3 regions of the Anoxybacillus sp. EFIL genome follow, and region 1 is predicted to be linked to each of the others. Evidence: riboswitches for the same ligand, from Rfam matches in the RefSeq annotation. Region 1 holds a riboswitch; each other region holds the start of a gene.
What was found. Region 1 has a riboswitch for S-adenosylmethionine ahead of ES017_RS15735 (methionine biosynthesis PLP-dependent protein). Riboswitches for the same ligand answer to the same signal wherever they lie in the genome.
Positions count from the first base shown of each region.

Region 2: it holds a riboswitch for S-adenosylmethionine, as region 1 does, so the genes downstream of both, ES017_RS06410 (methionine ABC transporter ATP-binding protein) here and ES017_RS15735 (methionine biosynthesis PLP-dependent protein) in region 1, are expected to answer to the same signal.
Region 3: it holds a riboswitch for S-adenosylmethionine, as region 1 does, so the genes downstream of both, metK (methionine adenosyltransferase) here and ES017_RS15735 (methionine biosynthesis PLP-dependent protein) in region 1, are expected to answer to the same signal.

Region 1 covers NZ_SDLH01000001.1:425,539-436,552, reverse strand. The annotation lists gene ES017_RS02190 (alpha/beta hydrolase) at 1-627, opposite strand, end outside; gene ES017_RS02185 (phosphatidylglycerophosphatase A family protein) at 729-1,244, shown strand; gene ES017_RS02180 (transposase) at 1,354-1,524, shown strand; gene mscL (large conductance mechanosensitive channel protein MscL) at 1,553-1,948, opposite strand; gene ES017_RS02170 (DODA-type extradiol aromatic ring-opening family dioxygenase) at 1,963-2,724, opposite strand; gene ES017_RS02165 (cupin domain-containing protein) at 2,846-3,325, shown strand; SAM riboswitch class I at 3,417-3,524, shown strand; gene ES017_RS15735 (methionine biosynthesis PLP-dependent protein) at 3,596-4,699, shown strand; gene metC (cystathionine beta-lyase) at 4,703-5,842, shown strand; gene ES017_RS02155 (HD domain-containing protein) at 5,863-6,399, opposite strand; gene ES017_RS02150 (hypothetical protein) at 6,517-7,149, shown strand; tRNA gene ES017_RS02145 (tRNA-Val) at 7,249-7,321, shown strand; gene ES017_RS02140 (Rpn family recombination-promoting nuclease/putative transposase) at 7,468-8,337, shown strand; gene ES017_RS02135 (type I restriction-modification system subunit M) at 8,501-9,985, shown strand; gene ES017_RS02130 (restriction endonuclease subunit S) at 9,975-11,014, shown strand, end outside.
Region 2 covers NZ_SDLH01000003.1:85,237-96,250, forward strand. The annotation lists gene sufD (Fe-S cluster assembly protein SufD) at 1-89, opposite strand, end outside; gene sufC (Fe-S cluster assembly ATPase SufC) at 105-884, opposite strand; gene ES017_RS06395 (carboxymuconolactone decarboxylase family protein) at 1,065-1,409, opposite strand; gene ES017_RS06400 (MetQ/NlpA family ABC transporter substrate-binding protein) at 1,481-2,305, opposite strand; gene ES017_RS06405 (methionine ABC transporter permease) at 2,322-2,990, opposite strand; gene ES017_RS06410 (methionine ABC transporter ATP-binding protein) at 2,980-4,008, opposite strand; SAM riboswitch class I at 4,084-4,189, opposite strand; gene ES017_RS06415 (hypothetical protein) at 4,511-4,984, opposite strand; gene ES017_RS06420 (response regulator transcription factor) at 5,368-5,967, shown strand; gene ES017_RS06425 (O-acetylhomoserine aminocarboxypropyltransferase/cysteine synthase family protein) at 6,007-7,299, opposite strand; gene ES017_RS06430 (hypothetical protein) at 7,364-7,663, opposite strand; gene ES017_RS06435 (thioredoxin family protein) at 7,793-8,062, opposite strand; gene ES017_RS06440 (ribonuclease M5) at 8,071-8,418, opposite strand; gene ES017_RS06445 (YusG family protein) at 8,516-8,755, opposite strand; gene gcvH (glycine cleavage system protein GcvH) at 8,798-9,181, opposite strand; gene ES017_RS06455 (arsenate reductase family protein) at 9,239-9,598, opposite strand; gene ES017_RS06460 (acyl-CoA dehydrogenase family protein) at 9,671-11,014, opposite strand, start outside.
Region 3 covers NZ_SDLH01000002.1:42,174-53,187, reverse strand. The annotation lists gene mnmL (tRNA modification radical SAM protein MnmL/YtqA) at 1-48, shown strand, start outside; gene mnmM (tRNA 5-(aminomethyl)-2-thiouridylate-methyltransferase MnmM) at 45-617, shown strand; gene ES017_RS03380 (Uma2 family endonuclease) at 659-1,222, opposite strand; gene ES017_RS03375 (tetraprenyl-beta-curcumene synthase family protein) at 1,267-2,337, opposite strand; gene ES017_RS03370 (alpha/beta hydrolase) at 2,312-3,130, opposite strand; gene ES017_RS03365 (gamma carbonic anhydrase) at 3,213-3,743, shown strand; gene ES017_RS03360 (phosphatase PAP2 family protein) at 3,817-4,335, shown strand; gene metK (methionine adenosyltransferase) at 4,382-5,587, opposite strand; SAM riboswitch class I at 5,708-5,816, opposite strand; gene pckA (phosphoenolpyruvate carboxykinase (ATP)) at 5,992-7,578, shown strand; gene ES017_RS03345 (N-acetylmuramoyl-L-alanine amidase) at 7,692-8,663, shown strand; gene ES017_RS03340 (energy-coupling factor ABC transporter permease) at 8,714-9,676, shown strand; gene cbiQ (cobalt ECF transporter T component CbiQ) at 9,673-10,410, shown strand; gene ES017_RS03330 (energy-coupling factor ABC transporter ATP-binding protein) at 10,407-11,014, shown strand, end outside.

The DNA of each region.
Region 1 (11,014 bases):
GCCGTCAAACTCGTCATAATGATAGCGACTTTGTTTCGTTTGGAGAACGTGCGAAAGGGCGCGATTCGGCTCAATGAAGTTGCGCACCATTCCGTCTGTCGTTTTTACGTCCGTTTCTTGTTTGCCGACGGAATGATAAAGCGCAAGCAAATGCCAATCCGTAAATGATTGCACGTGCGCCATCACATCGTCGTTCACGTATGGCGACTGCATGACGACTTTGCCGAACGTATGTGGATATGTCATCGCAGTAAGAAGCGAAATAGTGCCTGCGAGCGAATCGCCAACGAGAATGCGCGTTGTCCCCATTTGATATGTCGAAAAATGTTCATCAACGAGCGGCGCCAGTTCGTTCGCAAGAAAGCGCATGTACGCTTCGCGTTTTTTTCCGTTCGGATGATATTTCTCATAGCGATCTGATACGTTGCGATACGGCACGCCGATGACGACCGCACGTATGCCAAGCTCGTCGATGACGCGTCCGATTTTTCCGAACATAAAATAATCTTGTCCATCTTGTGCGATAATGACGAGATGTTTATAAAGCGGTGTGATAGGTTTTGAGCAATATACAGGTAACGATAGCTCCTCGTCTAAATGTTGGCTGTGAAGTTTTAACTCTTGCATGTTCTCCCATCCTTTTTCGACGTTGTTCGTTCTTATCGTACCACATTTCTGCATTTTTTGTCGTTGCGTGATATAATGAGAGAACGAGAGGAGGATGAGGAATGAAGCGCGTATCTAGTCAAGAAGTATATGAAAGAACGTTGCAACTATTAACGGAACGTGGTGTGACGATTCCAGCGATTGCTGAGATTGTATATGAAATGCAAAGACCGTACAATAAACATTTAACGATGGCAGAATGTATTGAGAGCGTAGAAAAAGTGTTGCAAAAACGCGAAGTACAACATGCGATTTTAGTTGGGATTGAGCTTGATAAACTCGCAGAAAACGGCATGTTGTCAGAGCCGCTGCAAACGATTGTCGAAACGGATGAAGGGCTGTTTGGCGTCGATGAAACGTTGGCGTTAGGGGCGGTGCTCGGATACGGAAGCATCGCAGTGACAACGTTTGGACATTTGGACAAAAATAAAGTAGGAATCATTAAACAGCTTGATACAAAACGGGGCAAAGGTGTGCATACGTTTTTAGACGACTTAGTCGCAAGCGTTGCCGCAAGCGCCTCCGGTCGCCTTGCACACAACTTGCGCGATGAAGAAGAAGCCGCATTAAATGCGTAAAAAAAGCCGTAAATCCGTATGGGTTTACGGCTTTTTTAGGGAAGAGATGAGAACATCACATGCAGGAAAATGATCGATGTTGTCGAATAAAAACAGCGAGGTGAATGAAATGGAGACGAAAGAAAAAGAACAAGTGATGGAATTGATTATTTCGTATGAACAACAAGGAATGAAGCGCCTTGTACGAACGATGGCGAAAAAAGGGATGAGCGTAAAAGATATTGCGAACGTCACGGACCTTTCGGAAGAAGAAGTAAAGCAGTTCGTAGAGAAAGAATGAGTGGGAAGCCCCCAAAAAATTTTTGGGGCTATGTTGTTTCTTTTTGTTTTTTTAATAAATCGCGAATTTCTGTGAGCAGCTGTTGTTCTTTTGTGATCGTTGGTGCCGTTTCTTTCTTCTCTTCTTGTTTTTTGATTCGTTCGGATAAGTTGTTCAGCAGTTTGACGAATAGAAAGATAGAAAAGGCAATGACTAAAAAGTCAACGACGGTTTGAATAAAAGCCCCGTATTTTACTTCTGCTTCACCGACTTTCCAAGATAAACTGCTAAAATCAATACCCCCTAAAATGAGACCGACAAGCGGCATAATGATGTCATTGACGAGGGAAGAAACAATTTTTCCAAATGCTCCACCGATGATGACCCCGACAGCTAAGTCGATGACGTTGCCTCGCACAGCAAATTTCCTAAACTCGTTCCACATCGGCATTCCTCCCATTAAAATGATACAGCTAAAAGGCTTAAGTTTCCGTATTCGTATTCTCGGAATAAAACATGTGGCGAGCGATCGCCTGCTCCGTACGCAATCCAGTATGGTGCTAAATGTTCAGGTGTTGGAACGGCTTGTTTGGCATAAGGGGCTTTTTCTTCATAGTGAAACACGTCTTCACTATGGGCGGATGACTGGGCAAGCAACCAATCATCGAAGGCAACAGCCCAAGAATCTGCTTTCGTCTGTTCCTCCCAACGAAGCGCCATTAAATTATGCACTGTACCACCGCTACCGAGAATCATGACACCTTCGTCACGCAACGGACGTAATGCCTTACCAAGTTGAAAGAGCTGTTTTGGTGTCCGCCACGGAACGACGGATGCTTGGACAATGGGAATGTTTGCTTCTGGAAATAGTCGGCTTAACAATACCCATGAACCGTGGTCAAGTCCACGTGTCTCATCGATATGAACGATGGGGGAGACGTGTTTTAGATGTTGTTGAACGCGCTTTGCCCATTCGACTGAACCTTGTGCGGCATAGGTCACTTCATACAATTCACGTGGGAAGCCGGAAAAATCATAAATCATTTCATATGTTCCATCGATTGATGAAACGGTCGGTTGGCGTGTTGTCCAATGTGCCGTAAAGACGACGATTGCTTTTGGATGAATGTGTTTTCCGAACGTTGTTAAAAACGATGTATATGCGTTGTCTTCAATAGCTAACATGGGTGATCCGTGCGCAAGAAATAAAGCAGTCATCATATCCCTCCTTTTGTCCCCACTTTACCATATATCCGTTCTATTTGTCGATTTTTGCATGTGAGGCGCATAGCCGGGCAGTTGTGCATAACATGGCGATGAATATGAAAAAAGAGGTGAGAACATGTATTACTATCCGAATGTTGTGTATATGCCGATGTATCCATATCCGATCATGCCTTATCCGTTTCCACGAGAACATACGAAAGATTACGGACCGAACCCGTTTGTCGTACAAATCGAAGAAGCGACGAAACGAAACAACATGTTCCGTACGACGTTATGGACGGGACGTCATTTGCAAGTGACGCTGATGAGCCTTCGTGTCGGGGAGGATATCGGTTTAGAAATGCATCCGGGCGTGGATCAATTTTTACGTATTGAACAAGGAGAAGGAATTGTGCGGATGGGCAAAAAGAAAAACGAGCTGACGTTTGAAAGACGCGTGACGGATGGCTCTGCCATTTTTGTGCCTGCAGGAACGTGGCATAATGTGATCAACATAGGAAACGTTCCGCTTAAGCTGTACTCCATTTATGCGCCGCTACAACATCCAGCCGGCACCGTTCATCCGACAAAAGCGGATGCTCTTGCGGCGGAATGAAAGTTTGTTACAAGAAAATAAAAAATAGTTGAAATTTTTACGGAAATAAGGTACATTATTTAAAAATCAGAAAATTCAATATGCGTATGCATTCTTATCAAGAGAAGGGGAGGGACTGGCCCGATGAACCTTCAGCAACCAGCCGAAAGCGGTCAGGTGCTAAATCCAGCGAATTGGTGTTCAATTCGGAAGATAAGAAGAAGCGTTTGTCTATGGACAGAAAGCCTTCTTCTTAGAAGGCTTTTATTTTTTGAGAAAGGGAGAGAGCGAATGAGTCATGTGGAAACGGTATTAGCGCAAATCGGTAATCGAAGCGAGACGACGACAGGAACGGTGAATCCACCGGTATATTTTTCAACAGCGTATCGGCATGAAGGGATCGGACAGTCGACAGGGTACGATTACATTCGGACGGGAAACCCGACGAGACATATCGTCGAGGAGGCGATTGCGCAGTTAGAGGAAGGGGATCAAGGCTTCGCATGTAGTTCGGGCATGGCGGCAATTCAAACGGTGTTTGCGCTTTTTGAAAGCGGGGATCATTTTCTCGTTTCGGCCGATTTATATGGCGGAACGTATCGGCTGTTTGAAAAAGGGTGGAGAAAATACGGGCTGTCGTTTACATACGTCGATTTTCGCGACTTGGATGCAGTAAAAGCACATGTGACGGACAAAACGAAAGCGATTTTTTTAGAAACGCCGACAAATCCGCTTATGCAAGAAGCGGACATCGAAGCGGTTGCGGCGTTTGCGAAACAATATGAGCTGCTTCTTATTGTCGATAATACGTTTTACACCCCTGTGTTACAAAAGCCATTGACGAAAGGAGCCGACATCGTTATTCATAGCGCGACGAAATATTTAGGCGGACATAACGATGTGCTTGCCGGGCTCATTGTCGCCAAAGGAAAAGCGCTGTGCGAGCAATTGGCGATGTATCATAACGCGATCGGAGCGGTGTTGTCTCCGTTTGACTCATGGCTGTTAATTCGCGGCATGAAGACGCTTGCTCTTCGCATGCGCCAGCACGAACAAAACGCGAAAGCGATTTATGAATTTTTACGTGGACACGAAGACGTCACCGATGTGTTATATCCGGGGAGAGGAGGCATGTTGTCGTTTCGCGTGCGCGATGAAAAGTGGGTCAATCCGTTTTTGCGCAGTTTAACGCTCATTACGTTTGCGGAAAGTTTAGGCGGTGTCGAAAGTTTTATTACGTATCCAGCGACGCAAACGCATATGGATATTCCAGAGGATGTTCGCATCGCCAATGGCGTATGTAATCGACTGTTACGTTTTTCTGTCGGCATTGAACATCATGACGATTTAATTGCCGATTTAACACAAGCGTTTCAACGCATGAAAGAGGTGTAACAAATGGAGTGGCAAACGCAATTGCTTCACAATAAATGGCGAGTGGATGCACAAACAGGGGCAGTCAGCGTCCCGATTCATCATGCGTCGACGTTTCATCAGTTTGATTTTGATACGTTTGGAAAATATGATTATAGCCGCACAGGCAATCCGACGCGCGAGGCGCTTGAAGAAACGATCGCGGAGCTGGAAGGAGGAGTGAGCGGTTTTGCGTTCGCATCGGGCATGGCGGCCATTTCAACGGCGTTTTTGTTGTTGTCAAAAGGCGATCATGTGTTGATTACAGATGACGTATATGGCGGAACGTATCGCATTATCACGGATGTATTGAGCCGATTTGGCATTGAATATACGTTTGTCGATATGACCGATTTAGATGCGGTAGCGCGTCATATTCGCCCGAATACGAAAGTGATTTATATGGAAACGCCGTCAAATCCGCTGCTGAAAATTACGGACATTCGCGGAGTTGTGAAGCTTGCGAAAGCGCACGGTTGTTTGACGTTTCTAGACAATACGTTCGCAACACCTTTGTTGCAACGTCCGCTCGATCTCGGCGTCGATGTCGTGCTTCATAGCGCGACGAAATTTTTAGCCGGCCATAGCGATGTCGTCGCTGGACTTGCGGTTGTGAAAGATGAACGACTAGCGAAAGAGCTTCGGAAGTTGCAATATGCGTTCGGTGCGGTGCTCGGCGTGCAAGATGCGTGGCTTGTGCTGCGCGGGCTAAAAACGCTTCACGTTCGGCTCGATTACGCTTCTCGTTCAGCGATGCAGCTCGCGCAGTTTTTACATCGTCATCCGAAAGTAGCGCACGTGTATTATCCGGGGCTTTCGCATCACGAAGGACACGTCATTCATCGCGATCAAGCGCGTGGGTTTGGCGCGGTGTTGTCGTTTGAATTGGAAAATGAACAAGCGGTGCGGACGTTTGTCAAATATGCGCACATTCCGGTATTTGCGGTTAGTTTAGGAGCGGTAGAGTCGATTTTATCTTATCCGGCAAAAATGTCGCATGCGGCGATGCCGAAATCAGAACGCCTTCGTCGCGGCATTACGGACGGCTTGTTGCGCATAAGCGTCGGACTCGAAGCGATCGATGATTTAATCGCTGATTTTGAACAGGCGTTATCGTATGTATAGGCTAGGCATATCGCCTAGCCTTAGCTAATTTGATCGAGGGCATCGCGTTGTAGTTGTTGCTCGACCATGCGATCGAGTTGTTGAATTTTTTTCAAAGCGAGTTCGTCATCGATTTGGCGATAGTGATGTTTGCCACCTGGTTCTTCATCTGCTTCATCGGCAAGTTTAACGATCGTCTGAAGCGGTTTTCGTTTTAGCTCTCCTTCTGGAAGATACGAATCGGTATGAAGCAAAATGGCGAGGGCGATTTCTTTAGCATGTTGAGGATGTTCACCGAGTCGAATAAGCAATTTGTGCGCTCGCTCCGCCCCTTTAATCGCATGAATGTCGTTTTGTTTATATGTTTCATAGTCCCACGTTCCGTTTGAGTACCATTCATAATGCCCAATATCATGAAGCAGTGCCGCTTTTGTCGCTAAATCAACATTGACTCCATATTGCAGGGCAAGGCGATACGCATGGTATGCGGTAGCGATAGCGTGGGCGACGCCTGAACGTTTCAAATATTTTTGAGTAATGGGGTGAAGGAAGATGTCAGTTAATGTGACACGTCTCATCGTGCATGCCCCCTTTTTTGTTTTTCTAATTATCATACCATGTCTTATTTAAGGAAGGCAATACATATTTTTTCTTTTTTTCTTTCATACTAAGTGAAAAAAGTATGGAGGACGCGTATGTTTTTATCATTGTTATTATCGGTTATGACAGCGCTTTCGTTCAATGGACATGCTTGTACGAAAAAATTAGAGGAAGCAAACGTGCAACTATGCGGCAAAGAAGACGGAGATTGGGTGCGTCATTTTACGCTTCACGTCGGAAAAGCGACGTATGCTTTTCCAGAATGGGAACATATCAATGACCCGAAAGCGACTCCGCAATTGTATTCTGTTGATGTGACGGACGATGGAAAGGAAGATGTCGTCGTTTTTCTCGTGAAAGCACGCGGCAACGGCACGTATAAAAATGAAGTGCACGTATTTGCCCATCACGAAAACGGCATAGAAGAAATGATCGTCGAAGATCCGCGCGCCGTCGTTTTAAAAAGCATGAAAATGAAAGAGACGGACGAAGGAACAGAGCTAATCATTGATCACGTTCACGCTTTCATTCCGTACGCACGCGAAGGACAAAAAGGGGTAAAGACGACATTCGACCGCTTTTTAAAATACGCGCTCGATAAACAAAAGCTGAAAGCCGTTTTACTCCTCGAACGAAAAAAAGGCGAATACATCGGCAGCTTAATCGTCACATACGAATATAAAGACGGTTTTTTCCAAGGTACTCACATCGACTTTATCCGCCATTAGCCATTGCCTAGGCAATGGCTAAAAAATTTTTTAAAAAAGTATTTGACAATGTGAGAGGTGGTGAGTATAATAAAAAATGTGTTCGATAGGACAACATACGATTCCGTAGCTCAGCTGGGAGAGCGCCACCTTGACAGGGTGGAGGTCGCTGGTTCGAGCCCAGTCGGAATCATCACAACCCCGAGTTCTTTTAGAGAGCTCGGGGTTTTTCGTTGTATTTAACCTCTCCTCTCGACTGCCACAAATGTTTTCGTATGCAGGAAAATAGTCGATGTTGTCGAATAAAAACAGCGAAACGATTGTATGCGAGGTGAATGTATGTCCATTGACCACGATCGTCTGTTTAAAGAGTTGATCCAAACGTTTTTTGAGGAATTTATTGTTCTCTTTTTTCCTGCGATGCATGAGCATATCGACTTTCAACATTTGTCGTTTTTATCCGAGGAGCTGTTTACCGATGTGACGGCAGGGGAGAAGTACCGCGTTGATTTGCTTGTCGAAACGAAGTTAAAAGGGGAAGACGGGTTAGTGATTGTGCATATCGAAAATCAAAGCTATGTGCAACCATCGTTTCCTGAACGAATGTTTATTTATTTTAGCCGTTTGTTTGAAAAATACCGTAAAAACATTGTACCTATTGCTGTATTTAGCTACGATACGATCCGCGACGAACCATCGACATTTACCCTCCAATTTCCTTTTGGCCGCGTGCTTGATTTTCGTTTTTTCACTGTCGAATTGCGAAAACAAAACTGGCGGAATTACATTCGTCAAGACAATCCAATCGCTGCTGCACTGCTAAGCAAAATGGGATATACTGAAAGTGAACGGGTAGAACTGAAAAAACAATTTTTACGCATGCTTGTCCGATTGGAATTAGACGAAGCGAAACAACGATTACTGTTTGGCTTTTTTGAAACATATGTAAAATTATCTGATGAAGAAGAACGAAGACTACGAAGCGAGGTGAATGAAATGGAGACGAAAGAAAAGGACAAAGTGATGGAATTGATTATTTCGTATGAACAAAAGGCGTTAGAAAAAGGAAGAGAAGAAGGAATGAAGCAAGGAATAAAACAAGGAATGAAGCGCCTTGTACAAACGATGGCGAAAAAAGGGATGAGCGTAAAAGATATTGCGAACGTCACGGACCTTTCGGAAGAAGAAGTGGAGCGGTTGTTGGAGTAGGAGGGACTGTCGTCGGCCTTTTTGGCGACGGCAGTTTTTTGTTTTTACAATGAGTAAATACTATATTTGCTCGCTTGTTAAATGACAGTAGTTTACAATTGAAATTTTTGTTATGATTAAAGTTGTAAGAGATGAAAGAACAAGAAAAGACGGAGGCAGCACGATGAGCAAGTTAACGTTGCAGGAGCTTGAATCTCATTTATGGGAATCAGCAAACATATTGCGTGGTAGTATTGATTCTTCGGACTATAAGAACTATATTTTTGGCATGTTATTTTTGAAACGATTAAACGACGTGTTTGTGGAAACGGCTGAACGGATTGAAAGGGAAGAAGGGGAAGATTACGGTTGGTATGACCGTGATGAACATCAGTTTTTCGTTCCTGAAAAAGCACGTTGGAGCTATATTCAATCCCAATCCCAAGACGTTGGAGCAGTCATTAACAAAGCGTTTGAATTACTTGAAGATGAAAACCCTTCGCTCCAAGGGGTATTAGCGAACATTGATTTTAACGATAAAGAGAAGTTATCAGATAAAACGATTCTTCAATTAGTGCAGCACTTCTCGCAAATTGATTTACGTAACGAAAATTTATCAGAACCCGACATCCTTGGTCGTGCTTATGAGTACCTAATTAAGCAGTTTGCTGACGATGCAGGAAAAAAAGGTGGCGAGTTCTATACGCCAAGCCAAGTCGTTAAACTAATCGTCAAACTGATTAAACCTGAAGAAGGCATGCGTGTATGTGACCCAACCGCAGGGTCTGGAGGAATGCTCATTCAAGCGGTCGACTACATAAAAGAAAAAGGTGGCAACCCGCGCAACATTACATTGCACGGACAAGAGAAAAACTTAAATACGTGGGCAATTTGTAAAATGAACTTGTTGCTTCATGGTTTAAGCGACCATGAAATTAAAAAGGGCGATACGATTCGTGAACCAAAATTGTTAGACGAAAACGGCGAGCTTCTCTTATACGATCGTGTCATTGCGAATCCTCCGTTCAGCTTAAAAAACTGGGGACGTGAGGAGGCAGAAGCAGACGCCTTTCACCGTTTCCGCTTTGGTTTACCGCCAAAAAACGCAGGAGACTATGCGTTTATTCAGCATATGATCGCCACGCTCAATGATGAAGGAAAAGCGGGAGTCGTTATGCCGCATGGCGTTCTTTTCCGCGGCGGAGCAGAAGGGAAAATCCGTCAAGGCATTTTAGAAGAAGATTTAATCGAAGCGATTATCGGTTTACCAGCAAACCTTTTCTACGGAACAGGCATTCCAGCTTGTATTCTTATCATCAACAAAAACAAAGAAGAGCATAAAAAAGGAAAGGTTCTTTTCATTGACGCATCACACGATTATCAAGAAGGAAAAAATCAAAACGTTCTTCGTGATGAAGACATTGAAAAAATCGTCAGCACATACGATGCATGGAAAGATGTGGAGAAATACAGTCGTGTCGTGACACTTGAAGAAATAAAAGAAAACGACTACAACTTAAACATTGCCCGCTATATTGATACAATCGAAGAAGAAGAGGAAATTGATGTCGCAGAAGCACTTCGTCAACTCCGTCAACTTGAACAAGAACGGGATGAAATTGAAAAGGTGATGTATGGGTATTTAAGGGAGTTGGGGTATGGTGGGTGAATGGAAAAATTGCTTATTAGGTGAAGTTGTTGAATATGCTAATGGCTCATCTTTTCCAAACGAGTTTCAAGGAAAAAAGAACGGGAAATATGATTTTTATAAGGTAAGCGACATGAATAATCCTAAAAACTCTGTATTTATGATAGAAGCAGAAAATACGGTTGATGATGAAGCTGTTACAGAATTAAAAGCAAAAATTCATCCAAAGGACACTGTTATTTTTCCAAAAGTAGGGGCAGCACTTCTTACTAATAAGAGAAGAATTTTATCTAAACCTTCTCTTTTTGATAACAATATAATGGGACTAAAAGCAAAAAAAAGTATTCTACCAAAGTATCTATACTATTTCATGTATACTATTGACTTTGGAAAATTTGTTCAATCAGGGGCGGTTCCTTCCATTAATAAAACGATTGTAGACAATCTCTCAATCAAGTTACCACCTTTGTTCGAACAACGCAAAATCGCAGCCATTCTCTCATCCGTCGATGAAGCGATCGAGAAAACGGAAGCGATCATCGAGCAAACGGAGAAAGTGAAAAAGGGACTAATGCAACAGTTGTTTACGAAAGGAATCGGACATACGAAGTTCAAAAAGACAGAGATTGGGGAGATTCCTGAAGAGTGGGAAGTAAAGCAATTAGCTGAAGTATGTGTAGTCAATCCTACCTATCGAATTGAAAAGGGGACTATTTGTTCCTACGTAGAAATGGGTGCAGTTAATGAAAACTCCCCTCATATATCTTATTTTGGTAAAAGAGAAGCTGGACAAGGTGGCGGTTCGAGATTTAAAGAAAATGATGTGTTATTTGCGAGAATTACTCCTTGTACGGAAAATGGTAAAACTGCTTTGGTTCCAAAATTAGAGTCTGAAGTAGGACTTGGTTCAACAGAATTTATTGTATTATCTCCTTTAAAGCAAATTCTTGATCCAAAATTCTTATATTACTTTGTTAAGTCCGATAGAGTAAGAAATTACGCTATTAGTAGAATGACGGGAACAACAGGTCGCCAACGTGTTCCAAAAGA
Region 2 (11,014 bases), on a different contig from region 1:
ACGTTTAAAAGCCAGTCCGGTTCTCCACGCCCTTCGGAAAAAGAGCGCACATACTGTTGGTCGAATGGTAGTTTCGTCTCAATCATCATAAATCCTCCTAACGCTTACGCTTCTTGCTCAACGACTTCATCTTCAATGCCTAGCTCTTTTTTAATCCAGTCATATCCTTCAGCTTCAAGACGTTGCGCCAATTCTGGACCGCCTGATTTTACGATACGTCCTTGCATCATGACATGTACGTAATCTGGTGTAATGTAGTTTAACAATCGTTGATAATGCGTAATGATTAAACAGCCAAAGTCGCTATTGCGCATGTCATTTACACCTTTTGCGACAACTTTTAATGCATCGATATCAAGACCGGAATCAATTTCATCTAAAATAGCAATTTTCGGCTGCAACATCATAAGTTGTAAAATTTCGTTCCGCTTTTTCTCCCCGCCCGAGAACCCTTCATTCAAGTAGCGGTGAGCCATATCTGGATTCATTTCTAAAAACGCCATTTTTTCATCAAGCTGACGAATGAATTTCATTAATGAAATTTCATTTCCTTCTCCACGACGTGCATTAATCGCTGAACGAAGAAAATCAGCATTCGTTACACCGCTAATTTCGCTCGGATATTGCATGGCTAAAAAGAGACCAGCACGAGCACGCTCATCTACTTCCATTTCTAATACGTCTTCACCGTCTAATGTAATGCTCCCTTTTGTTACTTCATATTTTGGATGGCCCATAATCGCCGCCGATAATGTCGATTTTCCCGTTCCGTTCGGTCCCATGATCGCATGGAACTCGCCGCCTTTAATTTCAAGGTTAACCCCTTTTAAAATTTCTTTCCCGTCAATTGCAACGTGAAGATCTTTAATCGTTAATGTTGCCATAAAAAAATACCTCCAGTTTCACTTATGTTCATAAAAACGTAATTCTCACTTTATTCTCATTACAATTTTATAACAGATGAAAAGTATTAGCAACCTTATTGCAAGCATTTTGATACTTTTTTGTTTCAAAAGTTTGCTCGTTTTATCACATATGTAAAAAAGGTAGGGAACCCCTACCCTTTAATGCATGCGAGTAAATTCATCGACACATTGTCGAACGAGCGTAACGGACTGGCTCATCGTCGCCCCTCCAGCTAAAGCAGATGCGACAGCACACGCTTCAAATATTTCTTTCTCTGTCGCCCCTTCATCGATGCACCCTTTCGTATGATAAATGGTACAATATTCATCTTGTTTAGCGACACTAATCGCTAGTGCGATGAGCTGTTTTTCTTTTTTTGATAGCTCCCCTTCGGCGAAGCAAGCTTCCGTAAATGCGTTAAACGCTCGTCCAACATGAGGCATTTGTTGTGTGAACGTGCCTAACCCTTGCTTATATTCGTGTAAACATTGTTCCATCGACATATGCACTCCTCCTTCCTTTTTATCATGCGTCGTTTTCGAGAAAATATAAAAGGACGCCCGAATGGACATCCTTATTTCGTTGCTGGAATAACAGCACCATTATATTTTTGTAAAATGAAGTCTTGAATTTCCTTTGATTGCAACACTTCAACAAGCGTCTGAATTTCTTTACGGTTTTCGTCACCTTTACGAACCGCGATAATGTTCACGTATGGGTTGTTTTCTGGCGATTCGACAGCGATCGGATCTTTTGCTGGATCTAAACCGGCATCTAACGCATAGTTGGCGTTAATTAATACCGCATCTCCTTCATCATTTTTATACACTTGCGGAAGCAATCCTGCCTCAACATCCGCTTCAAATACTAAATTTTTCGGATTTTCAACAATGTCATCAATTGTTGCTTTCGTCTTATCGACACCTTCTTTTAATCGAATTAGTCCTTTTTCTTCAAGCATCGATAAAATACGACCGTGATCAGCAACAGAGTTACTCATAATGATTTTTGCACCGTTTGGTAGCTCTTCAAGACTTTTGTATTTTTTTGAATATACGCCAATCGGCTCAATATGAATACCGCCTGCATTCACAAAGTCATAGCCATGTTCTTTCATTTGAGCTTCTAAATAAGGAATGTGTTGGAAATAGTTTGCATCTAACTCTTTATCCGCTAATGCTTTGTTTGGTAACACGTAATCTTGGAACGTCACAATTTCTAGTTCAATTCCTTTTTCTTTTAAAATTGGTTTTGCTTTTTCTAAAATTTCTGCATGTGGTACGTTTGATGCACCGATGACAAGCTTGTTCGCTTTTTCCTCTGCACTTTCATTGTTTCCGCAAGCAGCGAGCGCGAAAACGATCATGGCAGCAACAAGTAAAGAGAGCCATTTTTTCATTTGTTTTTTCCTCCTTTTATCGTTTATCTATTTTAGAAGTGACAAAGTCACCAACAAACTGAATGATAAAGACGATGACTAAAATGAGCACTGTTGCAACGAGCGTCACATCGTTATTGTTACGCTGGAATCCTTCCAAATAAGCTAAGTTCCCAAGCCCCCCAGCACCGACAACTCCCGCCATCGCCGTATAGCCAACGAGAGCGATCGCTGTAACGGTAATTCCGGATACAAGGGCAGGAAGCGCTTCAGGGAGGAGCACTTTCCAGATGATTGTCGTTGTCGTTGCTCCCATCGCTTTTGCCGCTTCAATAACTCCTTTATCAATTTCACGAAGCGCAATTTCAACCATGCGCGCATAAAATGGAGCCGCTCCAATAATGAGCGCCGGCAGTGCCGCATTGGCACCAAGAATCGTACCGACAACAAACTTAGTAAACGGGATGAGTAAAATAATTAAAATGATGAACGGGATCGAACGGAAAATGTTAACAAACGATGCGATAACGCTGTTAATGATACGATTTTCCCATATGTTTCCCTTTGACGTTAAAAAGAGTAACAATCCAAGCAAAATGCCGAGCACAAACGTCGCCGCAACTGAAATAGCTGTCATATATAACGTTTCCGCTGTTGCCGCCCATATTTTATCCCAAACGACGTTCGGAAATAGCTCATTCCACATTCGCCAACACCTCCACTCCAACTTCTTGCTGGCGAATAAAAGCGAGCGCTCGCTCGATTTCTTCATTCGCACCGTCTAAATGAACGAACAACACCCCGTATGAACCGTGATGCGTTTGCGAAATTTTTCCTTGCAAAATATTCACATTTAGATTAAATTGGCGAATAAGCTGTGTAATGAGCGGTTGCTCAGCCGCTTCGCCGACAAATGTAAGCTGTACAACTTTTCCATTTGGATATCGCTCAAGAAGATGCAACATCGCTTCTTTCGTTTCTTCCGGCTCAGTTACTTGTTGAACGAAACGCTTCGTAATCGGCTGCTCCGGCTTACGAAACACGTGAAGCACTTCACCCATTTCAACGATTTTTCCGTTTTCCATGACCGCTACACGATCACAAATTTTACGAATGACGTGCATTTCATGGGTGATTAATACGATCGTTAAACCGAGACGTTTATTAATGTCGACGAGCAAATCTAAGATGGAATCTGTCGTTTGTGGGTCGAGCGCTGACGTCGCCTCGTCGCACAACAACACTTTCGGATTGTTCGCTAACGCGCGTGCAATGCCGACGCGCTGCTTTTGTCCTCCGCTCAATTGCGACGGATACGCGTCTTCCCTTCCTTGCAGTCCGACAAGTTGAATTAGTTCATCAACGCGCTTCATTCGCTCCTCTTTCGGGACGCCGGCAATTTCGAGGGGGAATGCAATATTTTCGCGCACTGTTCGCGACCAAAGTAAATTGAAATGTTGGAAAATCATGCCGATTTGCTGGCGCGCTTGTCGCAATTGTTTTCCGCCAATTTTTCCAATCTCCTTGCCATCGACGATGACTTCGCCGCTCGTTGGCTTTTCTAATCCGTTTAATAACCGAATGAGCGAACTTTTTCCTGCACCGCTATAGCCGATAATGCCAAAAATTTCTCCTGCTTCAATATGCAAGTTCACACGATCAACAGCGGTCACATGTCCACTTGCTGCTTTGTACACTTTTGTTACATTCGATAATGTAATCACGTTGCTGTCACCTTCCTTCCATGAAAAAAGCCTTTCTGCTCAAGAGAACAGAAAGGCGCGAATCGTCCGTTCTGTCTCTTATCTCTCAAAGCAAACGCTTTGTGTGAATTGGCACCATTTCAGCAGCGCTGACGGTTGCCGGGTTTCATCGGGCACATCCCTCCACCTCTCTTGATAAGAGCGCTTTTAAACGCTTTATTCAGTTAACGTTTTAATATGTTTGAGGATCATTTTAAATTACGAAAGTGAGTATATCATCGAAAGAAGGACGGTGTCAATAAAAATTTTTCAACTATTTCCCCTTCATAATCAAGTGAACGGAATATATAGCATGAGAAATCGCTACTCTTCGGATGTCGGGCTACGAACAACCCACCGCTTTGTTAAAATGCAAAAGACTGACCCAGCACGCATTAGCGTTTCAGATCAGCCTCTTCAGTTCAAAAAATGAAGTTAAACTTTCCAATTGTAGGCATACATAGTTACATGCCAAACGGACCCTTTAATTACATTCTTCTTTTGTAATTCTAATCGTTACGTACACTTTATGAAAGGAGTCATAGTAGTCAGCTTGTGCAACACTAGATGTATACCATTTATCAACTAATTTCAAGTAAGAATCTGTATTTACTAAAGAATAAATCCCCGTAATAGTAGAAGTCTTAGTCGTTAGATTTCGATCGTACGTAACTGTCATCGTCACTGTACCATACATACTCTGAACCGTTTTTGTTTCTTTATTTCCTCGGACAATCGTATCAAGTGGAGCAATTTTTGATTTTGAATTGCTTAATTTTGCCATTGAACTCCCTACTGCAGGAGTAACTGTAATTGTTACATTCCCCTCTTTATATACTCGTTTCGGGAGCGTACTAGCTTCAGTAGTAATTAACGACCCAAAAAAACCATCTAATAACAGAGTAGCAGTTAGTGCTAGGGTAGCAACTAAAATAAGCCTTCTAAATTTACTTTTCATTATTTTCTCTCCTCACATAGTCCAATTGTAATGCTAGTTCTCCGCTACTTGTCCATAATGAGATAGACTTGTACATTAGCGCCAGTTAAACATCGGTATCATGAATATAAGCAGAAATTTTTATTTAGCTGATTACTCACCATAGGTACAACATATTGTATAAAAATCGGACGTTCTTTATTTCAACTTATACATTGCTCATACTCCTCCGCTTCTTCTCCCAAAAATAGCTGATCAGCTATTTTCATTTTACCAAAAATAGAAAAGAAAAAAATCCGTATTTTCCGCCAATTTTTTGGCGAAAATCCGCCAATTTCTTCAAAATAAATGACAAAGTTTATTAAATGAAGTAGAATCTAGTAAAAAAGTGGAGGGGAAATTGCATGGCTATTCGTACATTGCTTATTGATTCTGACCCTATCTATTTGCTTGGGTTGAAAAAATTGTTGGAAAACGAAAGCAATATAACAGTTATCGGTTCTTGTTCTTGTATCGATTCACTAGATACTTTCATACATATACATGTACCAGATGTCATTGTGATAAATGTGCACATGCACATAATAAAAGCATTGGGCTGGATAAAAAATGCGAAGGAAATATACCCCACAATAAATGTCATTATGCTATGCAACTATCCACCGCTCGCCTTATCTGCGCATGAGGCAGGTGTATCCGTCGTATTGTCAAAAGAAAAAGTTTCCACTCATTTAGCACATATGATCCGATACAGCAACGAAGGAGAAAAATATTTTTTGGTGGATAGTGAAACTATGTATTCAACAAAGCATGGTTTAACAAACATTGAAATCAATATACTACAAATGTTGGCAGATGATCAAACGAGTGTACAAATTAGCGAACGGCTAAAGATAAGCAAACGAACAGTGGAACGTCACCTTTCTTCTATTTTCGAAAAATTAGGAGTTTCGTCACGAACAGGAGCGGTTGCCGAAGCGCTGCGGTTACAACTCATAAAATGAAAGGTGCTAGTCGAAAAATCTAACTAGCACCTTTCATATTTACACCCGCGAATACATCGACCGTACCCCTGTCGCCGCTTCAATCGCTTGTTCTAAGTCTTCGATTAAATCATCCACATTTTCGATGCCGACCGATAAACGAATCATATCTTCTGTTACACCAGATGCTTGTAAATCTTCTGTGCTTAGTTGTTGATGCGTTGTGCTTGCCGGATGAATAATTAAACTTTTTGCATCGCCAACGTTTGCCACATGCGACCAAAGCTTCACATTGTTAATAAGTGCAGCTCCTGCTTCCCTTCCCCCTTGAATGCCAAAAACGACGACTGCTCCTGCCCCTTTTGGCATATATTTTTTCGCTAGCTCTTTCGCTGGATGGTTGTCATGTTCAGGATACAACACCCAACGGACAGCTGGATGATTATCTAAATATGCAACAATTTTTCTTGTGTTTTCAATATGTTCTTTCATGCGCACGTGCAACGTTTCAAGCCCTAAATTAAATTGAAAGGCGTTGAACGGGCTAATGGCTGGTCCTAAATCACGTAACAACTGCACACGTGCTTTCACAATATACGCTGCCGCTCCGATGTCTGCATAGATAAGGTTATGATAGCTCGGATCTGGTGTCGTAAACGCTGGAAACTTTGGCGAGTTCCAGTCAAACTTTCCACCGTCGACAATGATGCCTCCTAGCGTCGTCCCGTTGCCAAGCAACCATTTCGTCGCAGAATGAACGACAATGTCTGCTCCATGTTCAATCGGACGGCAAAGATACGGCGTCGCAAACGTATTATCGATAATGAGCGGGACACCTGCTTCGTGGGCAATGTTTGCAACCGCCTCAATATCTAACACATGCAAACTCGGATTGCCGATCGTTTCCGCAAAAATAGCTTTCGTTTTCGGTGTAATTGCAGCGCGGAAATTTTCTGGGTTAGCTGGATCGACAAAATGAGTTGTAATGCCGTATTTCGGTAACGTATTTGCAAACAAATTGTACGTCCCTCCATACAGCGTGGAAGCAGACACAATATCATCTCCTGCTTGAGCGACGTTTAAAATGGCCATCGTAATCGCCGCCATGCCGCTCGCCACTGCTAAAGCCCCTACACCACCTTCAAGCTTTGCTACTCGCTCTTCAAATACGGTCACCGTCGGATTATGAATGCGCGTGTAAATGTATCCTGCTTCTTTTAATGCAAATAAGTTTGCCGCATGCTCTGTGCTATCAAACAAATACGCATTTGACTGATAAATCGGTACCGCACGCGCTTTCGTTATCGGATCGGTTTGTAGTCCCCCGTGTACAGCAATCGTTTCAAATTTCATCATTTCTCCCCCTGAACGAATAATTGTTGAATATTTTGAATTTTAACACGATAAAAACTGCTCGTCAATGAACAAGATCGTACGGTTTAGCAAGAAAGAAAACTGACTCTAATAATAAAATGTGGCGAAACGATGCTGTGACGGACAATTCGTTTAAGCGAAGTTGTTGCTGAAGTTTTAACGATCCTTGTAGTAGTGACATAATGGCCTGTGCGGAACCACGAATCGATATGACCCGATCCTCGTTCGCTTTTTCAACGCGTTGAATTCCTTCTTTTGATATGCTTAATAAAATTTGCCCGCTTTCCCATTGCAATTGAATATATAAACCGTCATTTGGTAAAATTGGTGTTAACATATTCATACAACCGCCCCCGTCCCATGTATTGTCGTATTCATTGTTTCCATACGAAGACGGTGAGTTCCTTCTATAACTGCTCGACAAATGTCTTCCTTCCTCGTCAATTTCCCAAGAAATATGTCGAAAGCTGGCTTATTCAGCCAGCTTTCGCAACGTTTCATATACATGTGGAACGGAATGAAAGGCGTATATTTTTTTCACGAGTTTACCACGTTTAAAAATAAGTAAGCATGGAACGCTTTCAATATGCCATTCGATCGCTTTGTCAGGCACATAATTTAAGTCTTGACGCTCAAACGTGACAGTTGGCAATAACTGTTCAAGCACATCAACCATACGGCTTGCCACTTGGCATGTGCCACATAATGGCGTGTACATATAAACGACCTTCACAATCATCACACAACTTTCTACAAATATTGTGCGTGTACATCGATATTTGCGCTTAATAATACGACCGCAATATGATGTTTCGGAGCAGCTGCAACTTCACGATACATTTTATCAATATATAAATGCTCAGCTTCCGGAAACTCACGGCGAAGTTGGCGACGCAATTTTTCTCCCGCCTCATCAGAGTCAACTAAAATGTACACATCTTTATCATACAAAGCTTCGATTAATTCATCAAGTTTGGCGGTACCGAGCGTTCCGTTTGTGCATATAATTTCTACTGGCTCACTAATAATGCTCTCGATCTTTCTTTTATCTGACCGCCCCTCGACAATAATCACTTTTTCCACTTCAATGATCGCCATCGTCATCACCTTGCACATTCATTTATGTATATTATATTCGTTGTCGTTCACTTTTTCTCCTTTTATGAAATCGAAAAGGACAGCGATGCCACTGTCCTTAACACCAACCACCTTCTGTGTCGCAATCCACATATTTCGCATCTGGATGTTCAGTAACTGTCACCGTTTTCAAAATGCGCCCTTGTTGTTCTACATATCCGCTTTTCAGCTTGAATTCGTTCGTTTCCTGAGCAAACTCTCCAACACATTCGTTGTCATAAAACAGCTGAAAACTTCCATGCTTATTTAATTTCCCAACAACATCGTTTGTAATATCAATTGTTTTTTGTTTCAACAAAAAAGACACCCCTGTGTTGTAGGGTGCCCTGCGATTTGTTTTTTAGTCTTGATTAATCATTTGTTCGTATTGTTCAGCAGTTAGTAGGTTGTCTACTTCGCTCATATCGCTTGGCTCGATGACGATCATCCACGCTTTATCATACGGTGATTCATTCACGTACTCTGGATTATCGTTTAACTCTTCATTCACAGCTATCACTTTGCCACTGATCGGTGCATATAGTTCAGATACTGTTTTTACTGATTCAACACTACCAAATGGCTCGTTTGCTGTAAGTTGTGCGCCGACTTCTGGCAACTCAACAAATACGATATCGCCGAGTTCCGATTGGGCAAAATCTGTAATACCAATGCGAACCGTATCCCCCTCGACACGCACCCATTCATGTTCTTGTGAATAACGCAGCTCTTTTGGAATGCTCATCGTTGTCCCTCCAACACATTGTTTTCCTTTTCATCATACACGATTTTCGACACGATTTCACGACAATTTAAACATTTCATGATATTTTTGTTCGTCAAATCCGACAATGACTTGCTCTCCATTTGTGATGATTGGACGCTTAATTAACATGCCGTCCGATGACAACAATTGTAACATTTCTTCTTCTGTCATCGTCTTTAATTTGTCTTTTAATCCAAGTTCACGATACTTCATGCCACTCGTATTAAAAAATTTTTTCAAATCAAGCCCACTTTTTTCATATAACGTCCGCAACTGCTCTTTTGACGGGGGCTGTTCTACAATATGTACAGCTTGTACGGAAATGTTGTTGTCATCTAGCCATTTTTTCGCCTTGCGACATGTGCCGCATTTTGGATACCAATAAAATGTCGTCATTTTCTCACCTCATCATCCTTATGTACAATAACAAAGCGAAAGTACCAGACGATGTGTCTGGTACTTCCATTATTACACAACATATCGCTCTGCTTCAATTAACGTTGCTGCCGCCTCACGTTTTTTCGCAATGACGTTGATTGGCGTATGGCGCGTTAATTTCCGCAACGCCGATAGCATCATGCGCAACATGTCCCCATGTTCCACAGCAACGATCGTTTCTTTCGCATGCGCTTCAATTTCGTTAAACGCCTCTTGGCAGAAAATTTGTGTATACAATACTTTTTGTTTATTTTTCTCAACCCCAGATTGCGCAATTGCTTTTTCCGTACGCAATAGTGCTGACTCCATCGCATACACGTTGCTGACAATATCTGCAATATTTACAAGCACTTCTTGTTCTTTTTCAAGTTTCGGACCGAATTTTTGAGCCGCTAATCCTGCGATCATTAAAGCAATTTTTTTCGCGTTGCGAACAAGATATTTTTCTTGTTCAAGCACGCCATCGCCTACTTCTTCAGGCATAAGCATCATTAACTCTTCTTGCAGTTGTTGTGCTTTTTGTAAAAGTGGCAATTCACCTTTCATCGCCTTACGCAAATACATACCTGGCACAAGGAGGCGGTTAATTTCGTTCGTTCCTTCGAAAATACGATTAATGCGCGAATCGCGATACATGCGCTCAATTTCGTATTCTTGCATGAAACCATAGCCACCGTGAATTTGTACGCCTTCATCTACGATGTGATCGAGCATTTCTGTCGCAAACACTTTATTTAACGAACATTCAATCGCATATTCGGCGATCGCTTTTGCCGTTTCTTTTCCATCTTTTGCTTGTTCATCTGTTAATTGTCCCATGCGCGCTTCAAATAAACCGACTGTGCGATAAACGGAACTTTCAGCTGCATACAATTTCGATGCCATTGTTGCTAATTTTTCTTGTGTTAACGAAAACTTCGAAATTGGCGTTTTAAACTGTTGACGTTGATTTGCATATTGAATCGTCACTTCAAGCGCACGTTTTGCTCCACCGACAGCACCAACACCGAGTTTATAACGACCGATATTCAAAATGTTAAACGCAATGACGTGACCTTTTCCAATTTCGCCAAGTACATTTTCTTTCGGAACGAGGGCATCTTGTAAAATTAATGTGCGCGTCGATGAGCTTTTAATGCCCATTTTCTTCTCTTCTGCGCCTGTCGATACGCCTGGGAATTCGCGCTCAACGATAAATGCTGTAAAGTGTTCACCGTCTACTTTTGCGTACACAACAAACACATCAGCAAATCCAGCGTTTGTAATCCATTGCTTTTCTCCATTTAAAATGTAATGCGTACCTTCCGCATTGAGTTTTGCTGTCGTTTTTGCACCGAGCGCATCCGAACCAGAACCTGGCTCAGTTAACGCATA
Region 3 (11,014 bases), on a different contig from region 1:
AATAGTTATCAAGGAAAAAAATATGTGCGAAAGGAAGACAGACGATGAAGCTGATGCGCATTTTGCCATTTGCCCGTTCGCTCATCGACTTCGCTGTGAAAGAAGGCGATGTCGTCGTCGATGCAACGGTCGGCAACGGCCATGATACGCTTTATTTGGCTGAACGTGTCGGAGAGTCTGGGCATGTGTTCGGCTTCGACATTCAAGCACAAGCGATCGAAAACACAACAAAACGATTGCGTGAACACCACATGGAAGAACGGGTCACGCTCGTGCAAGCAAGCCACGCGGAGCTGCTCGTTCACATCCCTCCACAATACAAAGGACGCATAACTGGCGCGATGTTTAACCTCGGTTATTTGCCTGGAGGGGATAAACAAATTGTAACAAAACCAAACTCAACGATTGCCGCCATTGAGCAATTGCTTGAAATCATGGCTCCTGAAGGAATTATTGTCCTCGTCATTTACCACGGTCATCCTGAAGGAGCGATTGAGCGCGATGCCCTTTTACAATACGTCTCAACGATCGACCAACAACGTGCACACGTCATTCGATACGAATTTATGAATCAAATCAATCATCCGCCGTTTATCGTTGCTATCGAGAAAAGATAAAAAAGTAGCGATCGGTCTTTCCTATCGCTACTTTTGCTTTGTTAGTGAAATATTTCTTCTAAATGAACAAACAAACCTGGAAAGCAAACAGATTGAACAGTTCCAACACTTACTTTAATATCCGCCTGCTCGTATAGCCTATCTTCATTTAATGCATAAACGGTCACGGCTTGTTTCATCGGATTGACAATCCAATATTCTTTTACACCATATTCCATATATAAATTAAACTTCGTCACTAAATCGTGCGCTTGATTCGAAGGACTGAGTATTTCAACAATTAACGTCGGAACTCCGACGTATTTTGTGTCTGTAAATCCTGTTTGATCACAAATAATGCTTAAATCAGGAATGACGAGTTTTCTTTCAGAACATGTTTCACTCACTAGCTCAATGTCTGTGAGAGCGGCAAATACTTTACATGTCTTTCCTTTCAAATAATTCCCGAATATTGTATGAAGATTGCTTGATACGAGTTGATGCTGGATGCTAGGTGAAGGTGTCATATAAACGACGCCATCAATGTATTCTAATCTTTCGTCACTATGTTGACGCATAATTAAATATTGTTCATACGTGACGTCTGAAGAGCGAGGTAACGACATATTCATCCCTCTCTTCTTTTCTTCCATTATACATCCGTTTTTCTTCACGCATACATCCATTTTTGCCATTTTCGATACATTCGCCCGTTCCAATAAAAGAAATGAGATGTTACGCCACCTGAGCGCAACAATTGTTTTGCCAGCTTACGAATCGCGTCTTGCTCGTGCACTTTTTCGTCCGATAAATATAGCCCGAGCAACCCCCGATGAATAAAACGATGAAATTCGCGATGTGGCAACTGTGCGATATGCCGATCTGCTTCTTCAACGAAATGACATAAACGAGCGAATAACGTTTCTTCATTCGGATAATAAAAACAAAAATTTAAATCCCCACCTTGCCGATCTTCTTCTTGATCAATCAAATAATCAAGTAAAATGTGCAGCCCTTGCACGTACGGGAAATAGCTATTTCGTACCCGTTCAGCAAGACGTTGATCAAACGAATCGGTACAAGCATAAGCGACTAAACAAAAAATACCGAGCGTTGACCCAGAACAAGCGGAAAATTCATACCATTCCATTTTCGGCAACAATGCTTCATGTTGGGCAAACCATTGCTTCAAACGCGGAATGCGTTCTTCTTTTTTCACATGTTTATGTACTTGTAAGTCGCAATAATATGATGCAAGTTCATGTAAAAACGGGGCGATGATATGATAATGCCGAACTTCCGCTAACACCTGTTGGCACGTATCGACAAGGGCGTGCAAATAACCACCATCATCTTGTTCCACTCGATAACGATAATATGCCTCTTTTTTTGCCCCGACAGTTAATGCATGCATCATCGAATCGTGCAGTGCACGAAAATCAGTCGGATCGAGCGATGTGCTTCGATCGCATAAATTATCTAAGTAATCGCTAATTGTTTGATAAGCAACGATAAAACGAATGCATCGCTCCATCTCTTTTCCAGCCAGCAACGACAAAATCGCTCCCCCTTCGCAATGGAACGTTTTTGTCGCGATGCTTGCTAACGCTTGTTTGCGCAGTTCCTCGTTTGGAATAGCCTCCGCTCTTTTTTTCCAAATAGCTAATTCGTGATGAACGATCGGAAAAACGCGACGATATACAGCTCGCATTAAACTAAAAGGATTTGTTGGAACGCTCAATAAGCTCACCTCTTTGCAGTTGCAACGTTAAAAACGTATGGGCATATAAAAATACTTGTTCTCGTTCAAGTTCGTTAAAAATTTCATGATATAGTTTTGGCCATTCTTTATACACTTTTTCACTAACCATCAACTGATCAAACCATGATTTCACTGCACTTTTATCCACAATTTTGTCATCCCCCGCCTGCATGACAAGCATCGGAACATCTGGTAATTGTGCAATTTTTTCATGAGCGATGCGAATCGCTTTCACTAACTCGCGATACCAACGAACAGACACTTTCGTCACATATAATGAATCGTTTTTATCCATCTCGCGCACTTCTTCATTTCGAGTCGCCATCTCTACCGTTAGCCCCGATGGAAACCGTTTTTTCGGATGAATGACGTTTAAAATGCGTGAGGCGATCTCAAGCGCTTTCGCCGGATAATGAACGAGCCCTAAACATGGGGACGATAAAATGACACCGCGGACAGGCAGTCGCTTTTCTTGCAATGTGCGAATGACGACAAGCCCTCCCATGCTATGGCCGAGTAAAAAAATGGGCTGTTCGTACACGCTCGCTTCATGCACCCAGCTTGCCACCGCTTCTATATATTCGTCAAATGAATCAATATGTCCTCGTCGGCTACGCGATGTCGTCCCTTGCCCTGGTAAATCCCCTGCAACAACATGAAAACCGTGCATACGAAACATTTCAATGAGCCATTTATACCGACCATGATGTTCAGCAGCACCGTGAACGATGACAATGGTACCTTTTGCGTTTTCTCCTTCCCATTTCCACATATACACCCCTCCTTGTTATTTACGAATAAACGAAAAATTTGTACACTAAATATAACAAAATGAAACGAAAGGGACGAGCCAAATGATTTATCCATATAAAGAACATACGCCAAACATTGCACCTTCCGCTTTCATCGCCGATTACGTCACTATTACAGGTGATGTAACCATTGGAGAGGAAACGAGCGTTTGGTTTAACACCGTCATTCGCGGAGATGTCGCCCCAACGATCATCGGCAACCGTGTAAACATTCAAGACAACTCCGTCCTTCACCAAAGTCCAAACAACCCACTCATCATTGAAGATGATGTCACCGTTGGCCATCAAGTCATTTTGCATAGTGCCATTATAAGAAAAGGCGCTCTCATCGGTATGGGCTCTATCGTTTTAGACGGTGCTGAAATTGGTGAAGGAGCTTTTATCGGTGCTGGCAGTCTTGTGCCTCAAGGGAAAAAAATTCCCCCTCGCACACTTGCATTCGGACGTCCGGCAAAAGTGATCCGAGAATTAACCGAAGAAGATGAGCGTGAAATGGCACGAATTCGCCGCGAATATGTTGAAAAAGGTCAATATTATAAATCGCTTCAATTAAACAAACCACGCGATAAATAAGCGTGGTATTTTTACATTGCTTTATTATTGACTTAACATATATATTTTATCATAAGTTCAGGGGGATTTGCTTATGTTGCGAAAATGGTACGATTGGGAATGCAAGTTGTTTTACAGCATTAATCGTTATTTTGATCGCAAGTGGCTTAACGCATATTTTCGTTCGATTACACACGCTGGCGGAGCGACATGTTCAATTACGGCTGTCATGCTAGCTGTTTGGCTGTTGCGTGACGAATGGCGGGATGCTGCTATCGCCAGTGCCATCGCATTAGCACTTAGCCATATTCCTGTCGCAATGATGAAAAAAATGTACCCACGCAAACGACCGTATATTTCACTTCATAACACGAAAGTAACAAAAAATCCGTTAACTGATCATTCATTTCCATCCGGACATACAACCGCAGTATTTTCTGTCATCATTCCATTTTTACTATACGCTCCGGCATTAACGATTTGGCTCTTGCCCATCGCGTGTAGCGTCGCGATTTCGCGCATTTATTTAGGACTCCATTATCCATCTGATGTGCTTGCAGGCTGTATGCTCGGTACGTTGTTTGGCGTCGCTTCATTTTCTGTTCTTACTTAAAAAAGTAAGAAAGGAGAGCTACATCTTGTAACTCTCCCTTTTTTCTTTACTTCGCCAACTGTAACGCTTGTTGTTTTAACACTTCTGCTTTATCTGTACGTTCCCAAGGAAGATCAATATCTGTGCGACCAAAGTGACCGTAAGCAGCTGTTTGTTTGTAAATCGGGCGACGAAGATCAAGCATTTTAATAATGCCCGCCGGACGAAGGTCAAAGTTGTTGCGCACCACTTCAATTAATACATCTTCAGATACTTTGCCCGTGCCGAACGTATCAATTGAAATCGATACAGGTTTTGCAACACCGATCGCATATGCTAACTGCACTTCACATTTATCTGCAAGACCCGCTGCAACAATGTTTTTCGCTACGTAACGTGCCGCATACGCTGCTGAGCGGTCTACTTTCGTTGGATCTTTTCCTGAGAATGCCCCGCCGCCGTGACGTGCATAACCACCGTATGTGTCAACGATAATTTTACGTCCTGTCAACCCTGCGTCACCTTGTGGACCACCGATGACGAAACGTCCTGTTGGGTTGATAAAATATTTTGTGTTTTCATCGATCAATTCTGCCGGAACGACAGGTTGAATGACATGTTCTTTAATGTTGCGTACAATTTGATCTTGTGTAATTTCTGGATGATGTTGTGTAGAAACAACGATCGTATCGATACGTACAGGTTTGCCGTTTTCATCGTACTCGACTGTCACTTGCGTTTTTCCGTCTGGACGTAAGTACGGTAAAATGTCTTCTTTACGCACTTCCGCTAAACGACGTGCAAGTTTGTGTGCAAGAGAAATTGGTAGCGGCATAAGTTCTTTCGTTTCGTTGCACGCGAAGCCAAACATTAATCCTTGGTCACCTGCACCGATCGCTTCGATTTCTTCATCTGTCATTTGTCCTTCGCGAGCTTCTAACGCTTTGTCAACACCCATTGCGATATCTGGCGACTGTTCATCAATTGACGTCAACACTGCGCACGTATCTGCATCAAAGCCGTATTTTGCACGCGTATAGCCAATTTCACGAATTGTTTCACGAACAATTTTCGGAATATCTACATATGTAGATGTTGTAATTTCTCCACTCACTAACACAAGTCCTGTTGTTACGCTCGTTTCGCACGCGACACGCGCATTCGGATCATTCGCTAAAATCGCATCTAAAATCGCATCGGAAATTTGGTCGCAAATTTTATCCGGATGCCCTTCCGTTACAGATTCAGATGTAAACAGACGACGTTTAGGCATTTAAACATTCCTCCTCAGTATAATGGCAAATGATACGGTACTCATCCCTCTTATTATGGTCTATCGTGAAAAAAACCTTTCCCTCAGAGGAAAGGTTTTTGCATTTGTCTGCGCCTTTCACTCTTATCGTTCAAGGGCGTTCCCTTGCCACAGGTTAGCACCTTTTCACGCATGTGACGGTTGCTGGGTTTCATCGGGCCTGTCCCCCTCCACCAACTCGGGATAAGAGTATCCGTTCATTTCAGCATCATATCACATCTGTATGAAGCGAGTCAATGTTTTTTATGCCACAACGATCTTGAAAATAAATTCAAGAAAAATACATGAATTAGTATGGATTATTTATTAAAATGTGTTATACTTTTTACATGAAGAATAAATCAAACAAAGGTAGGTTTTGTCCAATGAATTCCATTGAACTGACAAACAAATTATCAACACTCTTGCAAAGGGATGGGGTTTTTCATAACTTATCTGTACCACGATTAGTAGAAAAAGTGTTAACTCGTCAAGAAGGCATTCTCACTTCATCCGGTGCTGTTTGCGCAACGACCGGAAAATATACAGGCCGTTCCCCAAAAGATAAATATATCGTTGAAGAACTATCTGTTAAACATAAAATTGACTGGGGAACAGTTAATCAACCAATTTCCGAAGAAGTGTTTGATCGTCTTTACAATAAAGTCGTTGATTATTTAATGACAAAAGAAGAAGTGTTCGTATTTAACGGTTTTGCGGGTGCCGATCCAGCTTATCGTTTACCTATTCAAGTAGTGAATGAGTTTGCTTGGCATAATTTATTCGCTCATCAATTATTCATTCGTCCAACAGCAGAGGAACTAAAAACACACGAGCCGCAATTTACAGTCATTTCTGCACCGACATTTAAAGCTGATCCAGCTGTAGACGGCACGCGTTCAGAAACGTTTATTATCATCTCATTTGAACGTCGTACCGTGCTGATTGGTGGAACAGAATATGCAGGGGAAATGAAAAAATCGATTTTCTCGGTCATGAACTTTTTATTGCCAGAACAAGGAATCTTTCCGATGCATTGTTCAGCAAACGTAGGTCAAGAAGGAGATGTGGCGCTCTTTTTCGGTTTATCGGGCACAGGAAAGACAACACTTTCTGCTGACCCAAACCGTCGCCTAATTGGCGATGACGAGCACGGTTGGTCAAATAACGGCGTGTTCAACATTGAGGGCGGATGTTATGCGAAGTGCATTAACTTATCACGCGAAAAAGAGCCGCAAATTTTCGATGCGATTCGCTTCGGTTCCGTATTAGAAAACGTCATGATTGATCCAGACACACGCATACCAAACTATGACGATGCGACGTTAACCGAAAATACGCGCGCAGCATACCCGCTTGAAGCAATGGACAATATCGTCCAACCGAGCGTTGCAGGTCATCCGCATACGATCGTCTTTTTAACGGCCGATGCGTTTGGTGTATTGCCTCCAATTAGCAAATTAACAAAAGAACAAGCAATGTATCATTTCTTAAGCGGCTATACAAGCAAGTTAGCGGGCACAGAGCGCGGAATTACGGCACCTGAAGCAACGTTTTCTACTTGCTTTGGCTCACCGTTTTTACCGCTTCCTGCAACACGCTATGCAGACATGCTCGGACAAAAAATTGACGCTCATGGCGTGCAAGTATTTTTAGTCAACACCGGTTGGACAGGAGGCGGATACGGTGTTGGTGAACGGATGAAACTGTCTTATACGCGCGCAATGGTCAAAGCTGCGTTGGAAGGCGAATTAAACAACGTAGAAACCGTTCAAGACCCAATTTTCGGTCTGCATATTCCGCTTCACGTCCCAGGTGTACCTGATGAAGTATTGCAACCAAAAAGCACATGGGCAGATCAAGAAGCATATGAACAAAAAGCAAAAGAACTTGCGGCGAAGTTCCGTGAAAACTTTAAAAAATTCACAAACGTTGATCCACGCATTGAACAATTCGGGGGACCGATCGCATAAATGAAAAGGCTGCCTGTTTTCGGCAGCTTTTTCATTTTTCATATGTTCGTACAAACCATTTCATTCAATGAAACATATAGTAGTACATAGAAATAAAGAAAAGGAGGCTAAAAATGAATGAACTATTTGCGATTCCTCAATTAAAAGATATACGCCACCTTCTTCCCACTCGCTCTGGCCAATCGTATAAAAAAACAACACTTGAACAAAAAACGCACATCATTATTCATCATAGTTTAACGAAAACAGGCTCGGCATTTGCGTTCGCCAATTATCATGTAAGCAAAGGATGGCCAGGCATCGGATACCATTTTGTCATTGAACAAGACGGAACGATTCATTTTTGTAACGACTTAGAAACGATTAGTTACCATGTCGGCAACCATAACACTTATTGCATCGGCATTTGTTTAACGGGCGATTTTCGCACACAACAACCGACGGATGAACAAAAACAATCATTGAGAACGTTATATAAAACGCTGGTAAACATCTTGCCGAACTATAAAGATGTGAAAGGACATAATGAGCTAAAAGGATATGAATGGAAACAATGCCCTTGTTTTAACTATGCGCAAGTATTAGCAGAAAAAGAAAACATCGAAATAAAAGAAGAAGTCAAACTGTATACCGTCGAACGAGGAGATACGCTATGGGCCATTAGTCAAAAAACAGGGGGAAGTGTAAAAACGTTATTGCGCCTAAATCCAAACGTGGATCCAAGAGCGTTACAGCCCGGGCAACAAATAATCATTGAAAAACTAGTAAAAAAAGAAGAAGTGAAAACTCCATCACAACCATCCAATCAAACACCGAAACAACAAAACATAGTCGAACAACTGATCAGTAAGCTTCCAAATAAAGTATTGCGATATGGCGATCGCGGCGAAGACGTTCGCACCTTACAACAAGCGCTAAATATGATCAATTTTAAATGCGGAGCAGAAGACGGAGTATTTGGCAAAAAAACGTTAGATGCCGTGAAACGAGTGAACCTTATGTTTTCAGGCGGAAATAAAAATGGTGTTTATGACGAAAAGACGAAAAATTATATAATAAGCAAACTTAGAGAAAAAATGAAATAGCTTTCCATAACATATCTCCCCTATAATAAGGTGTAAGGGGGGATATTTTTATGCATATGGCAGATGCACTTATTTCACCTGCAGTAGGAATGGCGATGTGGGGGGCTACGGCGGGTGTAGCAAGCTACTCATTAAAAAAATTAAACATGGAAGCAGATGAAAAAAAACTGCCGCTGATGGGGGTGCTTGGAGCATTTGTATTTGCAGCGCAAATGATTAACTTTACCATTCCTGGTACAGGATCGAGCGGACATTTAGGTGGTGGATTGTTACTTGCCGCTTTGCTAGGTCCTTATGCAGCTTTTTTAACGTTAGCCGTCGTTTTATTTATTCAGGCACTCTTTTTTGCAGATGGCGGACTGTTAGCATTCGGATGCAACGTGTTCAATCTCGGCTTTTACACATGTTTTATCGCATATCCACTTTACAGACGACTCATTCGCCGAACAAACATCTGGTTTGCTTCCATCATCGCTGCCGTCGTTGGATTGCAACTTGGGGCATTTAGCGTCGTCGTTCAAACGTTGTTATCCGGAAAAGTCGAATTACCATTTACGACGTTCGCTTTATTTATGCAACCGATTCATTTGGCGATTGGCATTGTAGAAGGAATGGCTACAGCAGCTGTCATCTCATTTGTGATGAAAGCAAAGCCAGAACTTTCAACAACAAATACACCGACAAATCGTCTCATCGGGACACTCGGTTTGCTTGCGCTTCTCATCGGTGGCATTTTTTCATCCATCGCTTCGTCCAAACCAGATGGATTAGAATGGTCTATTTTACGCACAGCAGGTACGGAGGAACTACATGCAACAACAGCACTCCACACCGCACTAGAACGTCTCCAACAATCGCTCGCTTTGTTGCCTGATTACAATTTGAAAAATGGGGGCGCTTCGATCGGTTGGTTAGACATCGGCACAAGCGTTTCTGGCATCGTCGGTGTATTTATCGTTGCAATAGCAATGCTCGTACCATACATCATGAAAAAATGGAGAAAAGAAGCGTGATCCATGCACATATGTCAAATATGAAAAAGCGACGACATGATGTTCATCCGTTAAGCATGCTCATTATAACGTTTACATACATCTTCGTCGTCGCCTCGTTTCACACGTATGCGTTTATTGAACTCGTTCCATTATCGCTTTATCCAATCACAATGATCGTTTTTTATCGTCTTTCTATTCGCCATATTAAACGCGTACTGCTCGCTTCTCTACCATTTATTACAGTTATAGGGGCTTCACAGCTGTTTTTCATTCATGAACACGTATCGTTTTTTCATTGGCGTATAGAAGCAGGATGGCTGTCATTCGCTACTTTGCTTGTAAAAAACACGCTTGCCGTTCTTGCTGCAACAGTGTTGTTTTTGACGACACCGATCGAGCAACTTGCAGGTGCGCTCCTTTCGTTGCGCATTCCTCGTCTGCTCGTTATACAATTGCTTTTGACATATCGATATATTTTTTTATTTTTAGAAGAAGCAAAACGACTTCGTCAAGCGTATATGTTGCGCGCACCGAACCATCGCGCCATCCAATTATCCGTTTGGGGATCGCTCGTTGGACATTTGTTACTGCGAACATTTGAACGTGCCGAGCGCGTGTATGAAGCGATGACGTTGCGCGGGTTTTCTATTCAACGTATGCATATAAAAATAAAACGATGGACAACAAAAGAGAGAATTTACACGTACGTCACAGTTATATTGTTCATCGTTTATCGTTTGGTGGTCATATGATGATAAACGTATCGAATATTTGTTACATATACCCAGATGGTCATGAAGCCATTCGTAATATTTCTTTTTCTGTTCAACAAGGAGAATGCATCGGCATCATTGGAGCAAACGGTGCAGGAAAATCAACGTTATTAAAACTGCTCGTCGGTTTATATATGCCACAAAAGGGACATATCGTCATCGATAATATGCACATGTCGAAACAAACGTTACGACACATTCGTCGCATCGTTGGCTTTACATTTCAACAAGCCGATGATCAATTATTTATGCCAACCGTTTACGATGACGTCGCGTTTGCGCTTCGAAATGACGGGATGAATGAAAATGAAGTAAGCCAACGAGTAATAAACGCTTTAACGCTTGTCGGTGCGATTCATGTCAAAGACCGCCCACCTTATCGTTTATCAGAAGGAGAAAAGCGGCTCGTTACTTTAGCAACTGTGCTTGCGATGGAACCGAAAATATTGCTGATGGACGAGCCGACGGCAGCGTTAGATCCGAGAGCAAGACGAACGCTCATTCATCTCGTTCAATCGTTATCACATACAAAAATCATAACAACGCACGATCTCGACTTTGTGCTTGAATGTTGCGAGCGAAC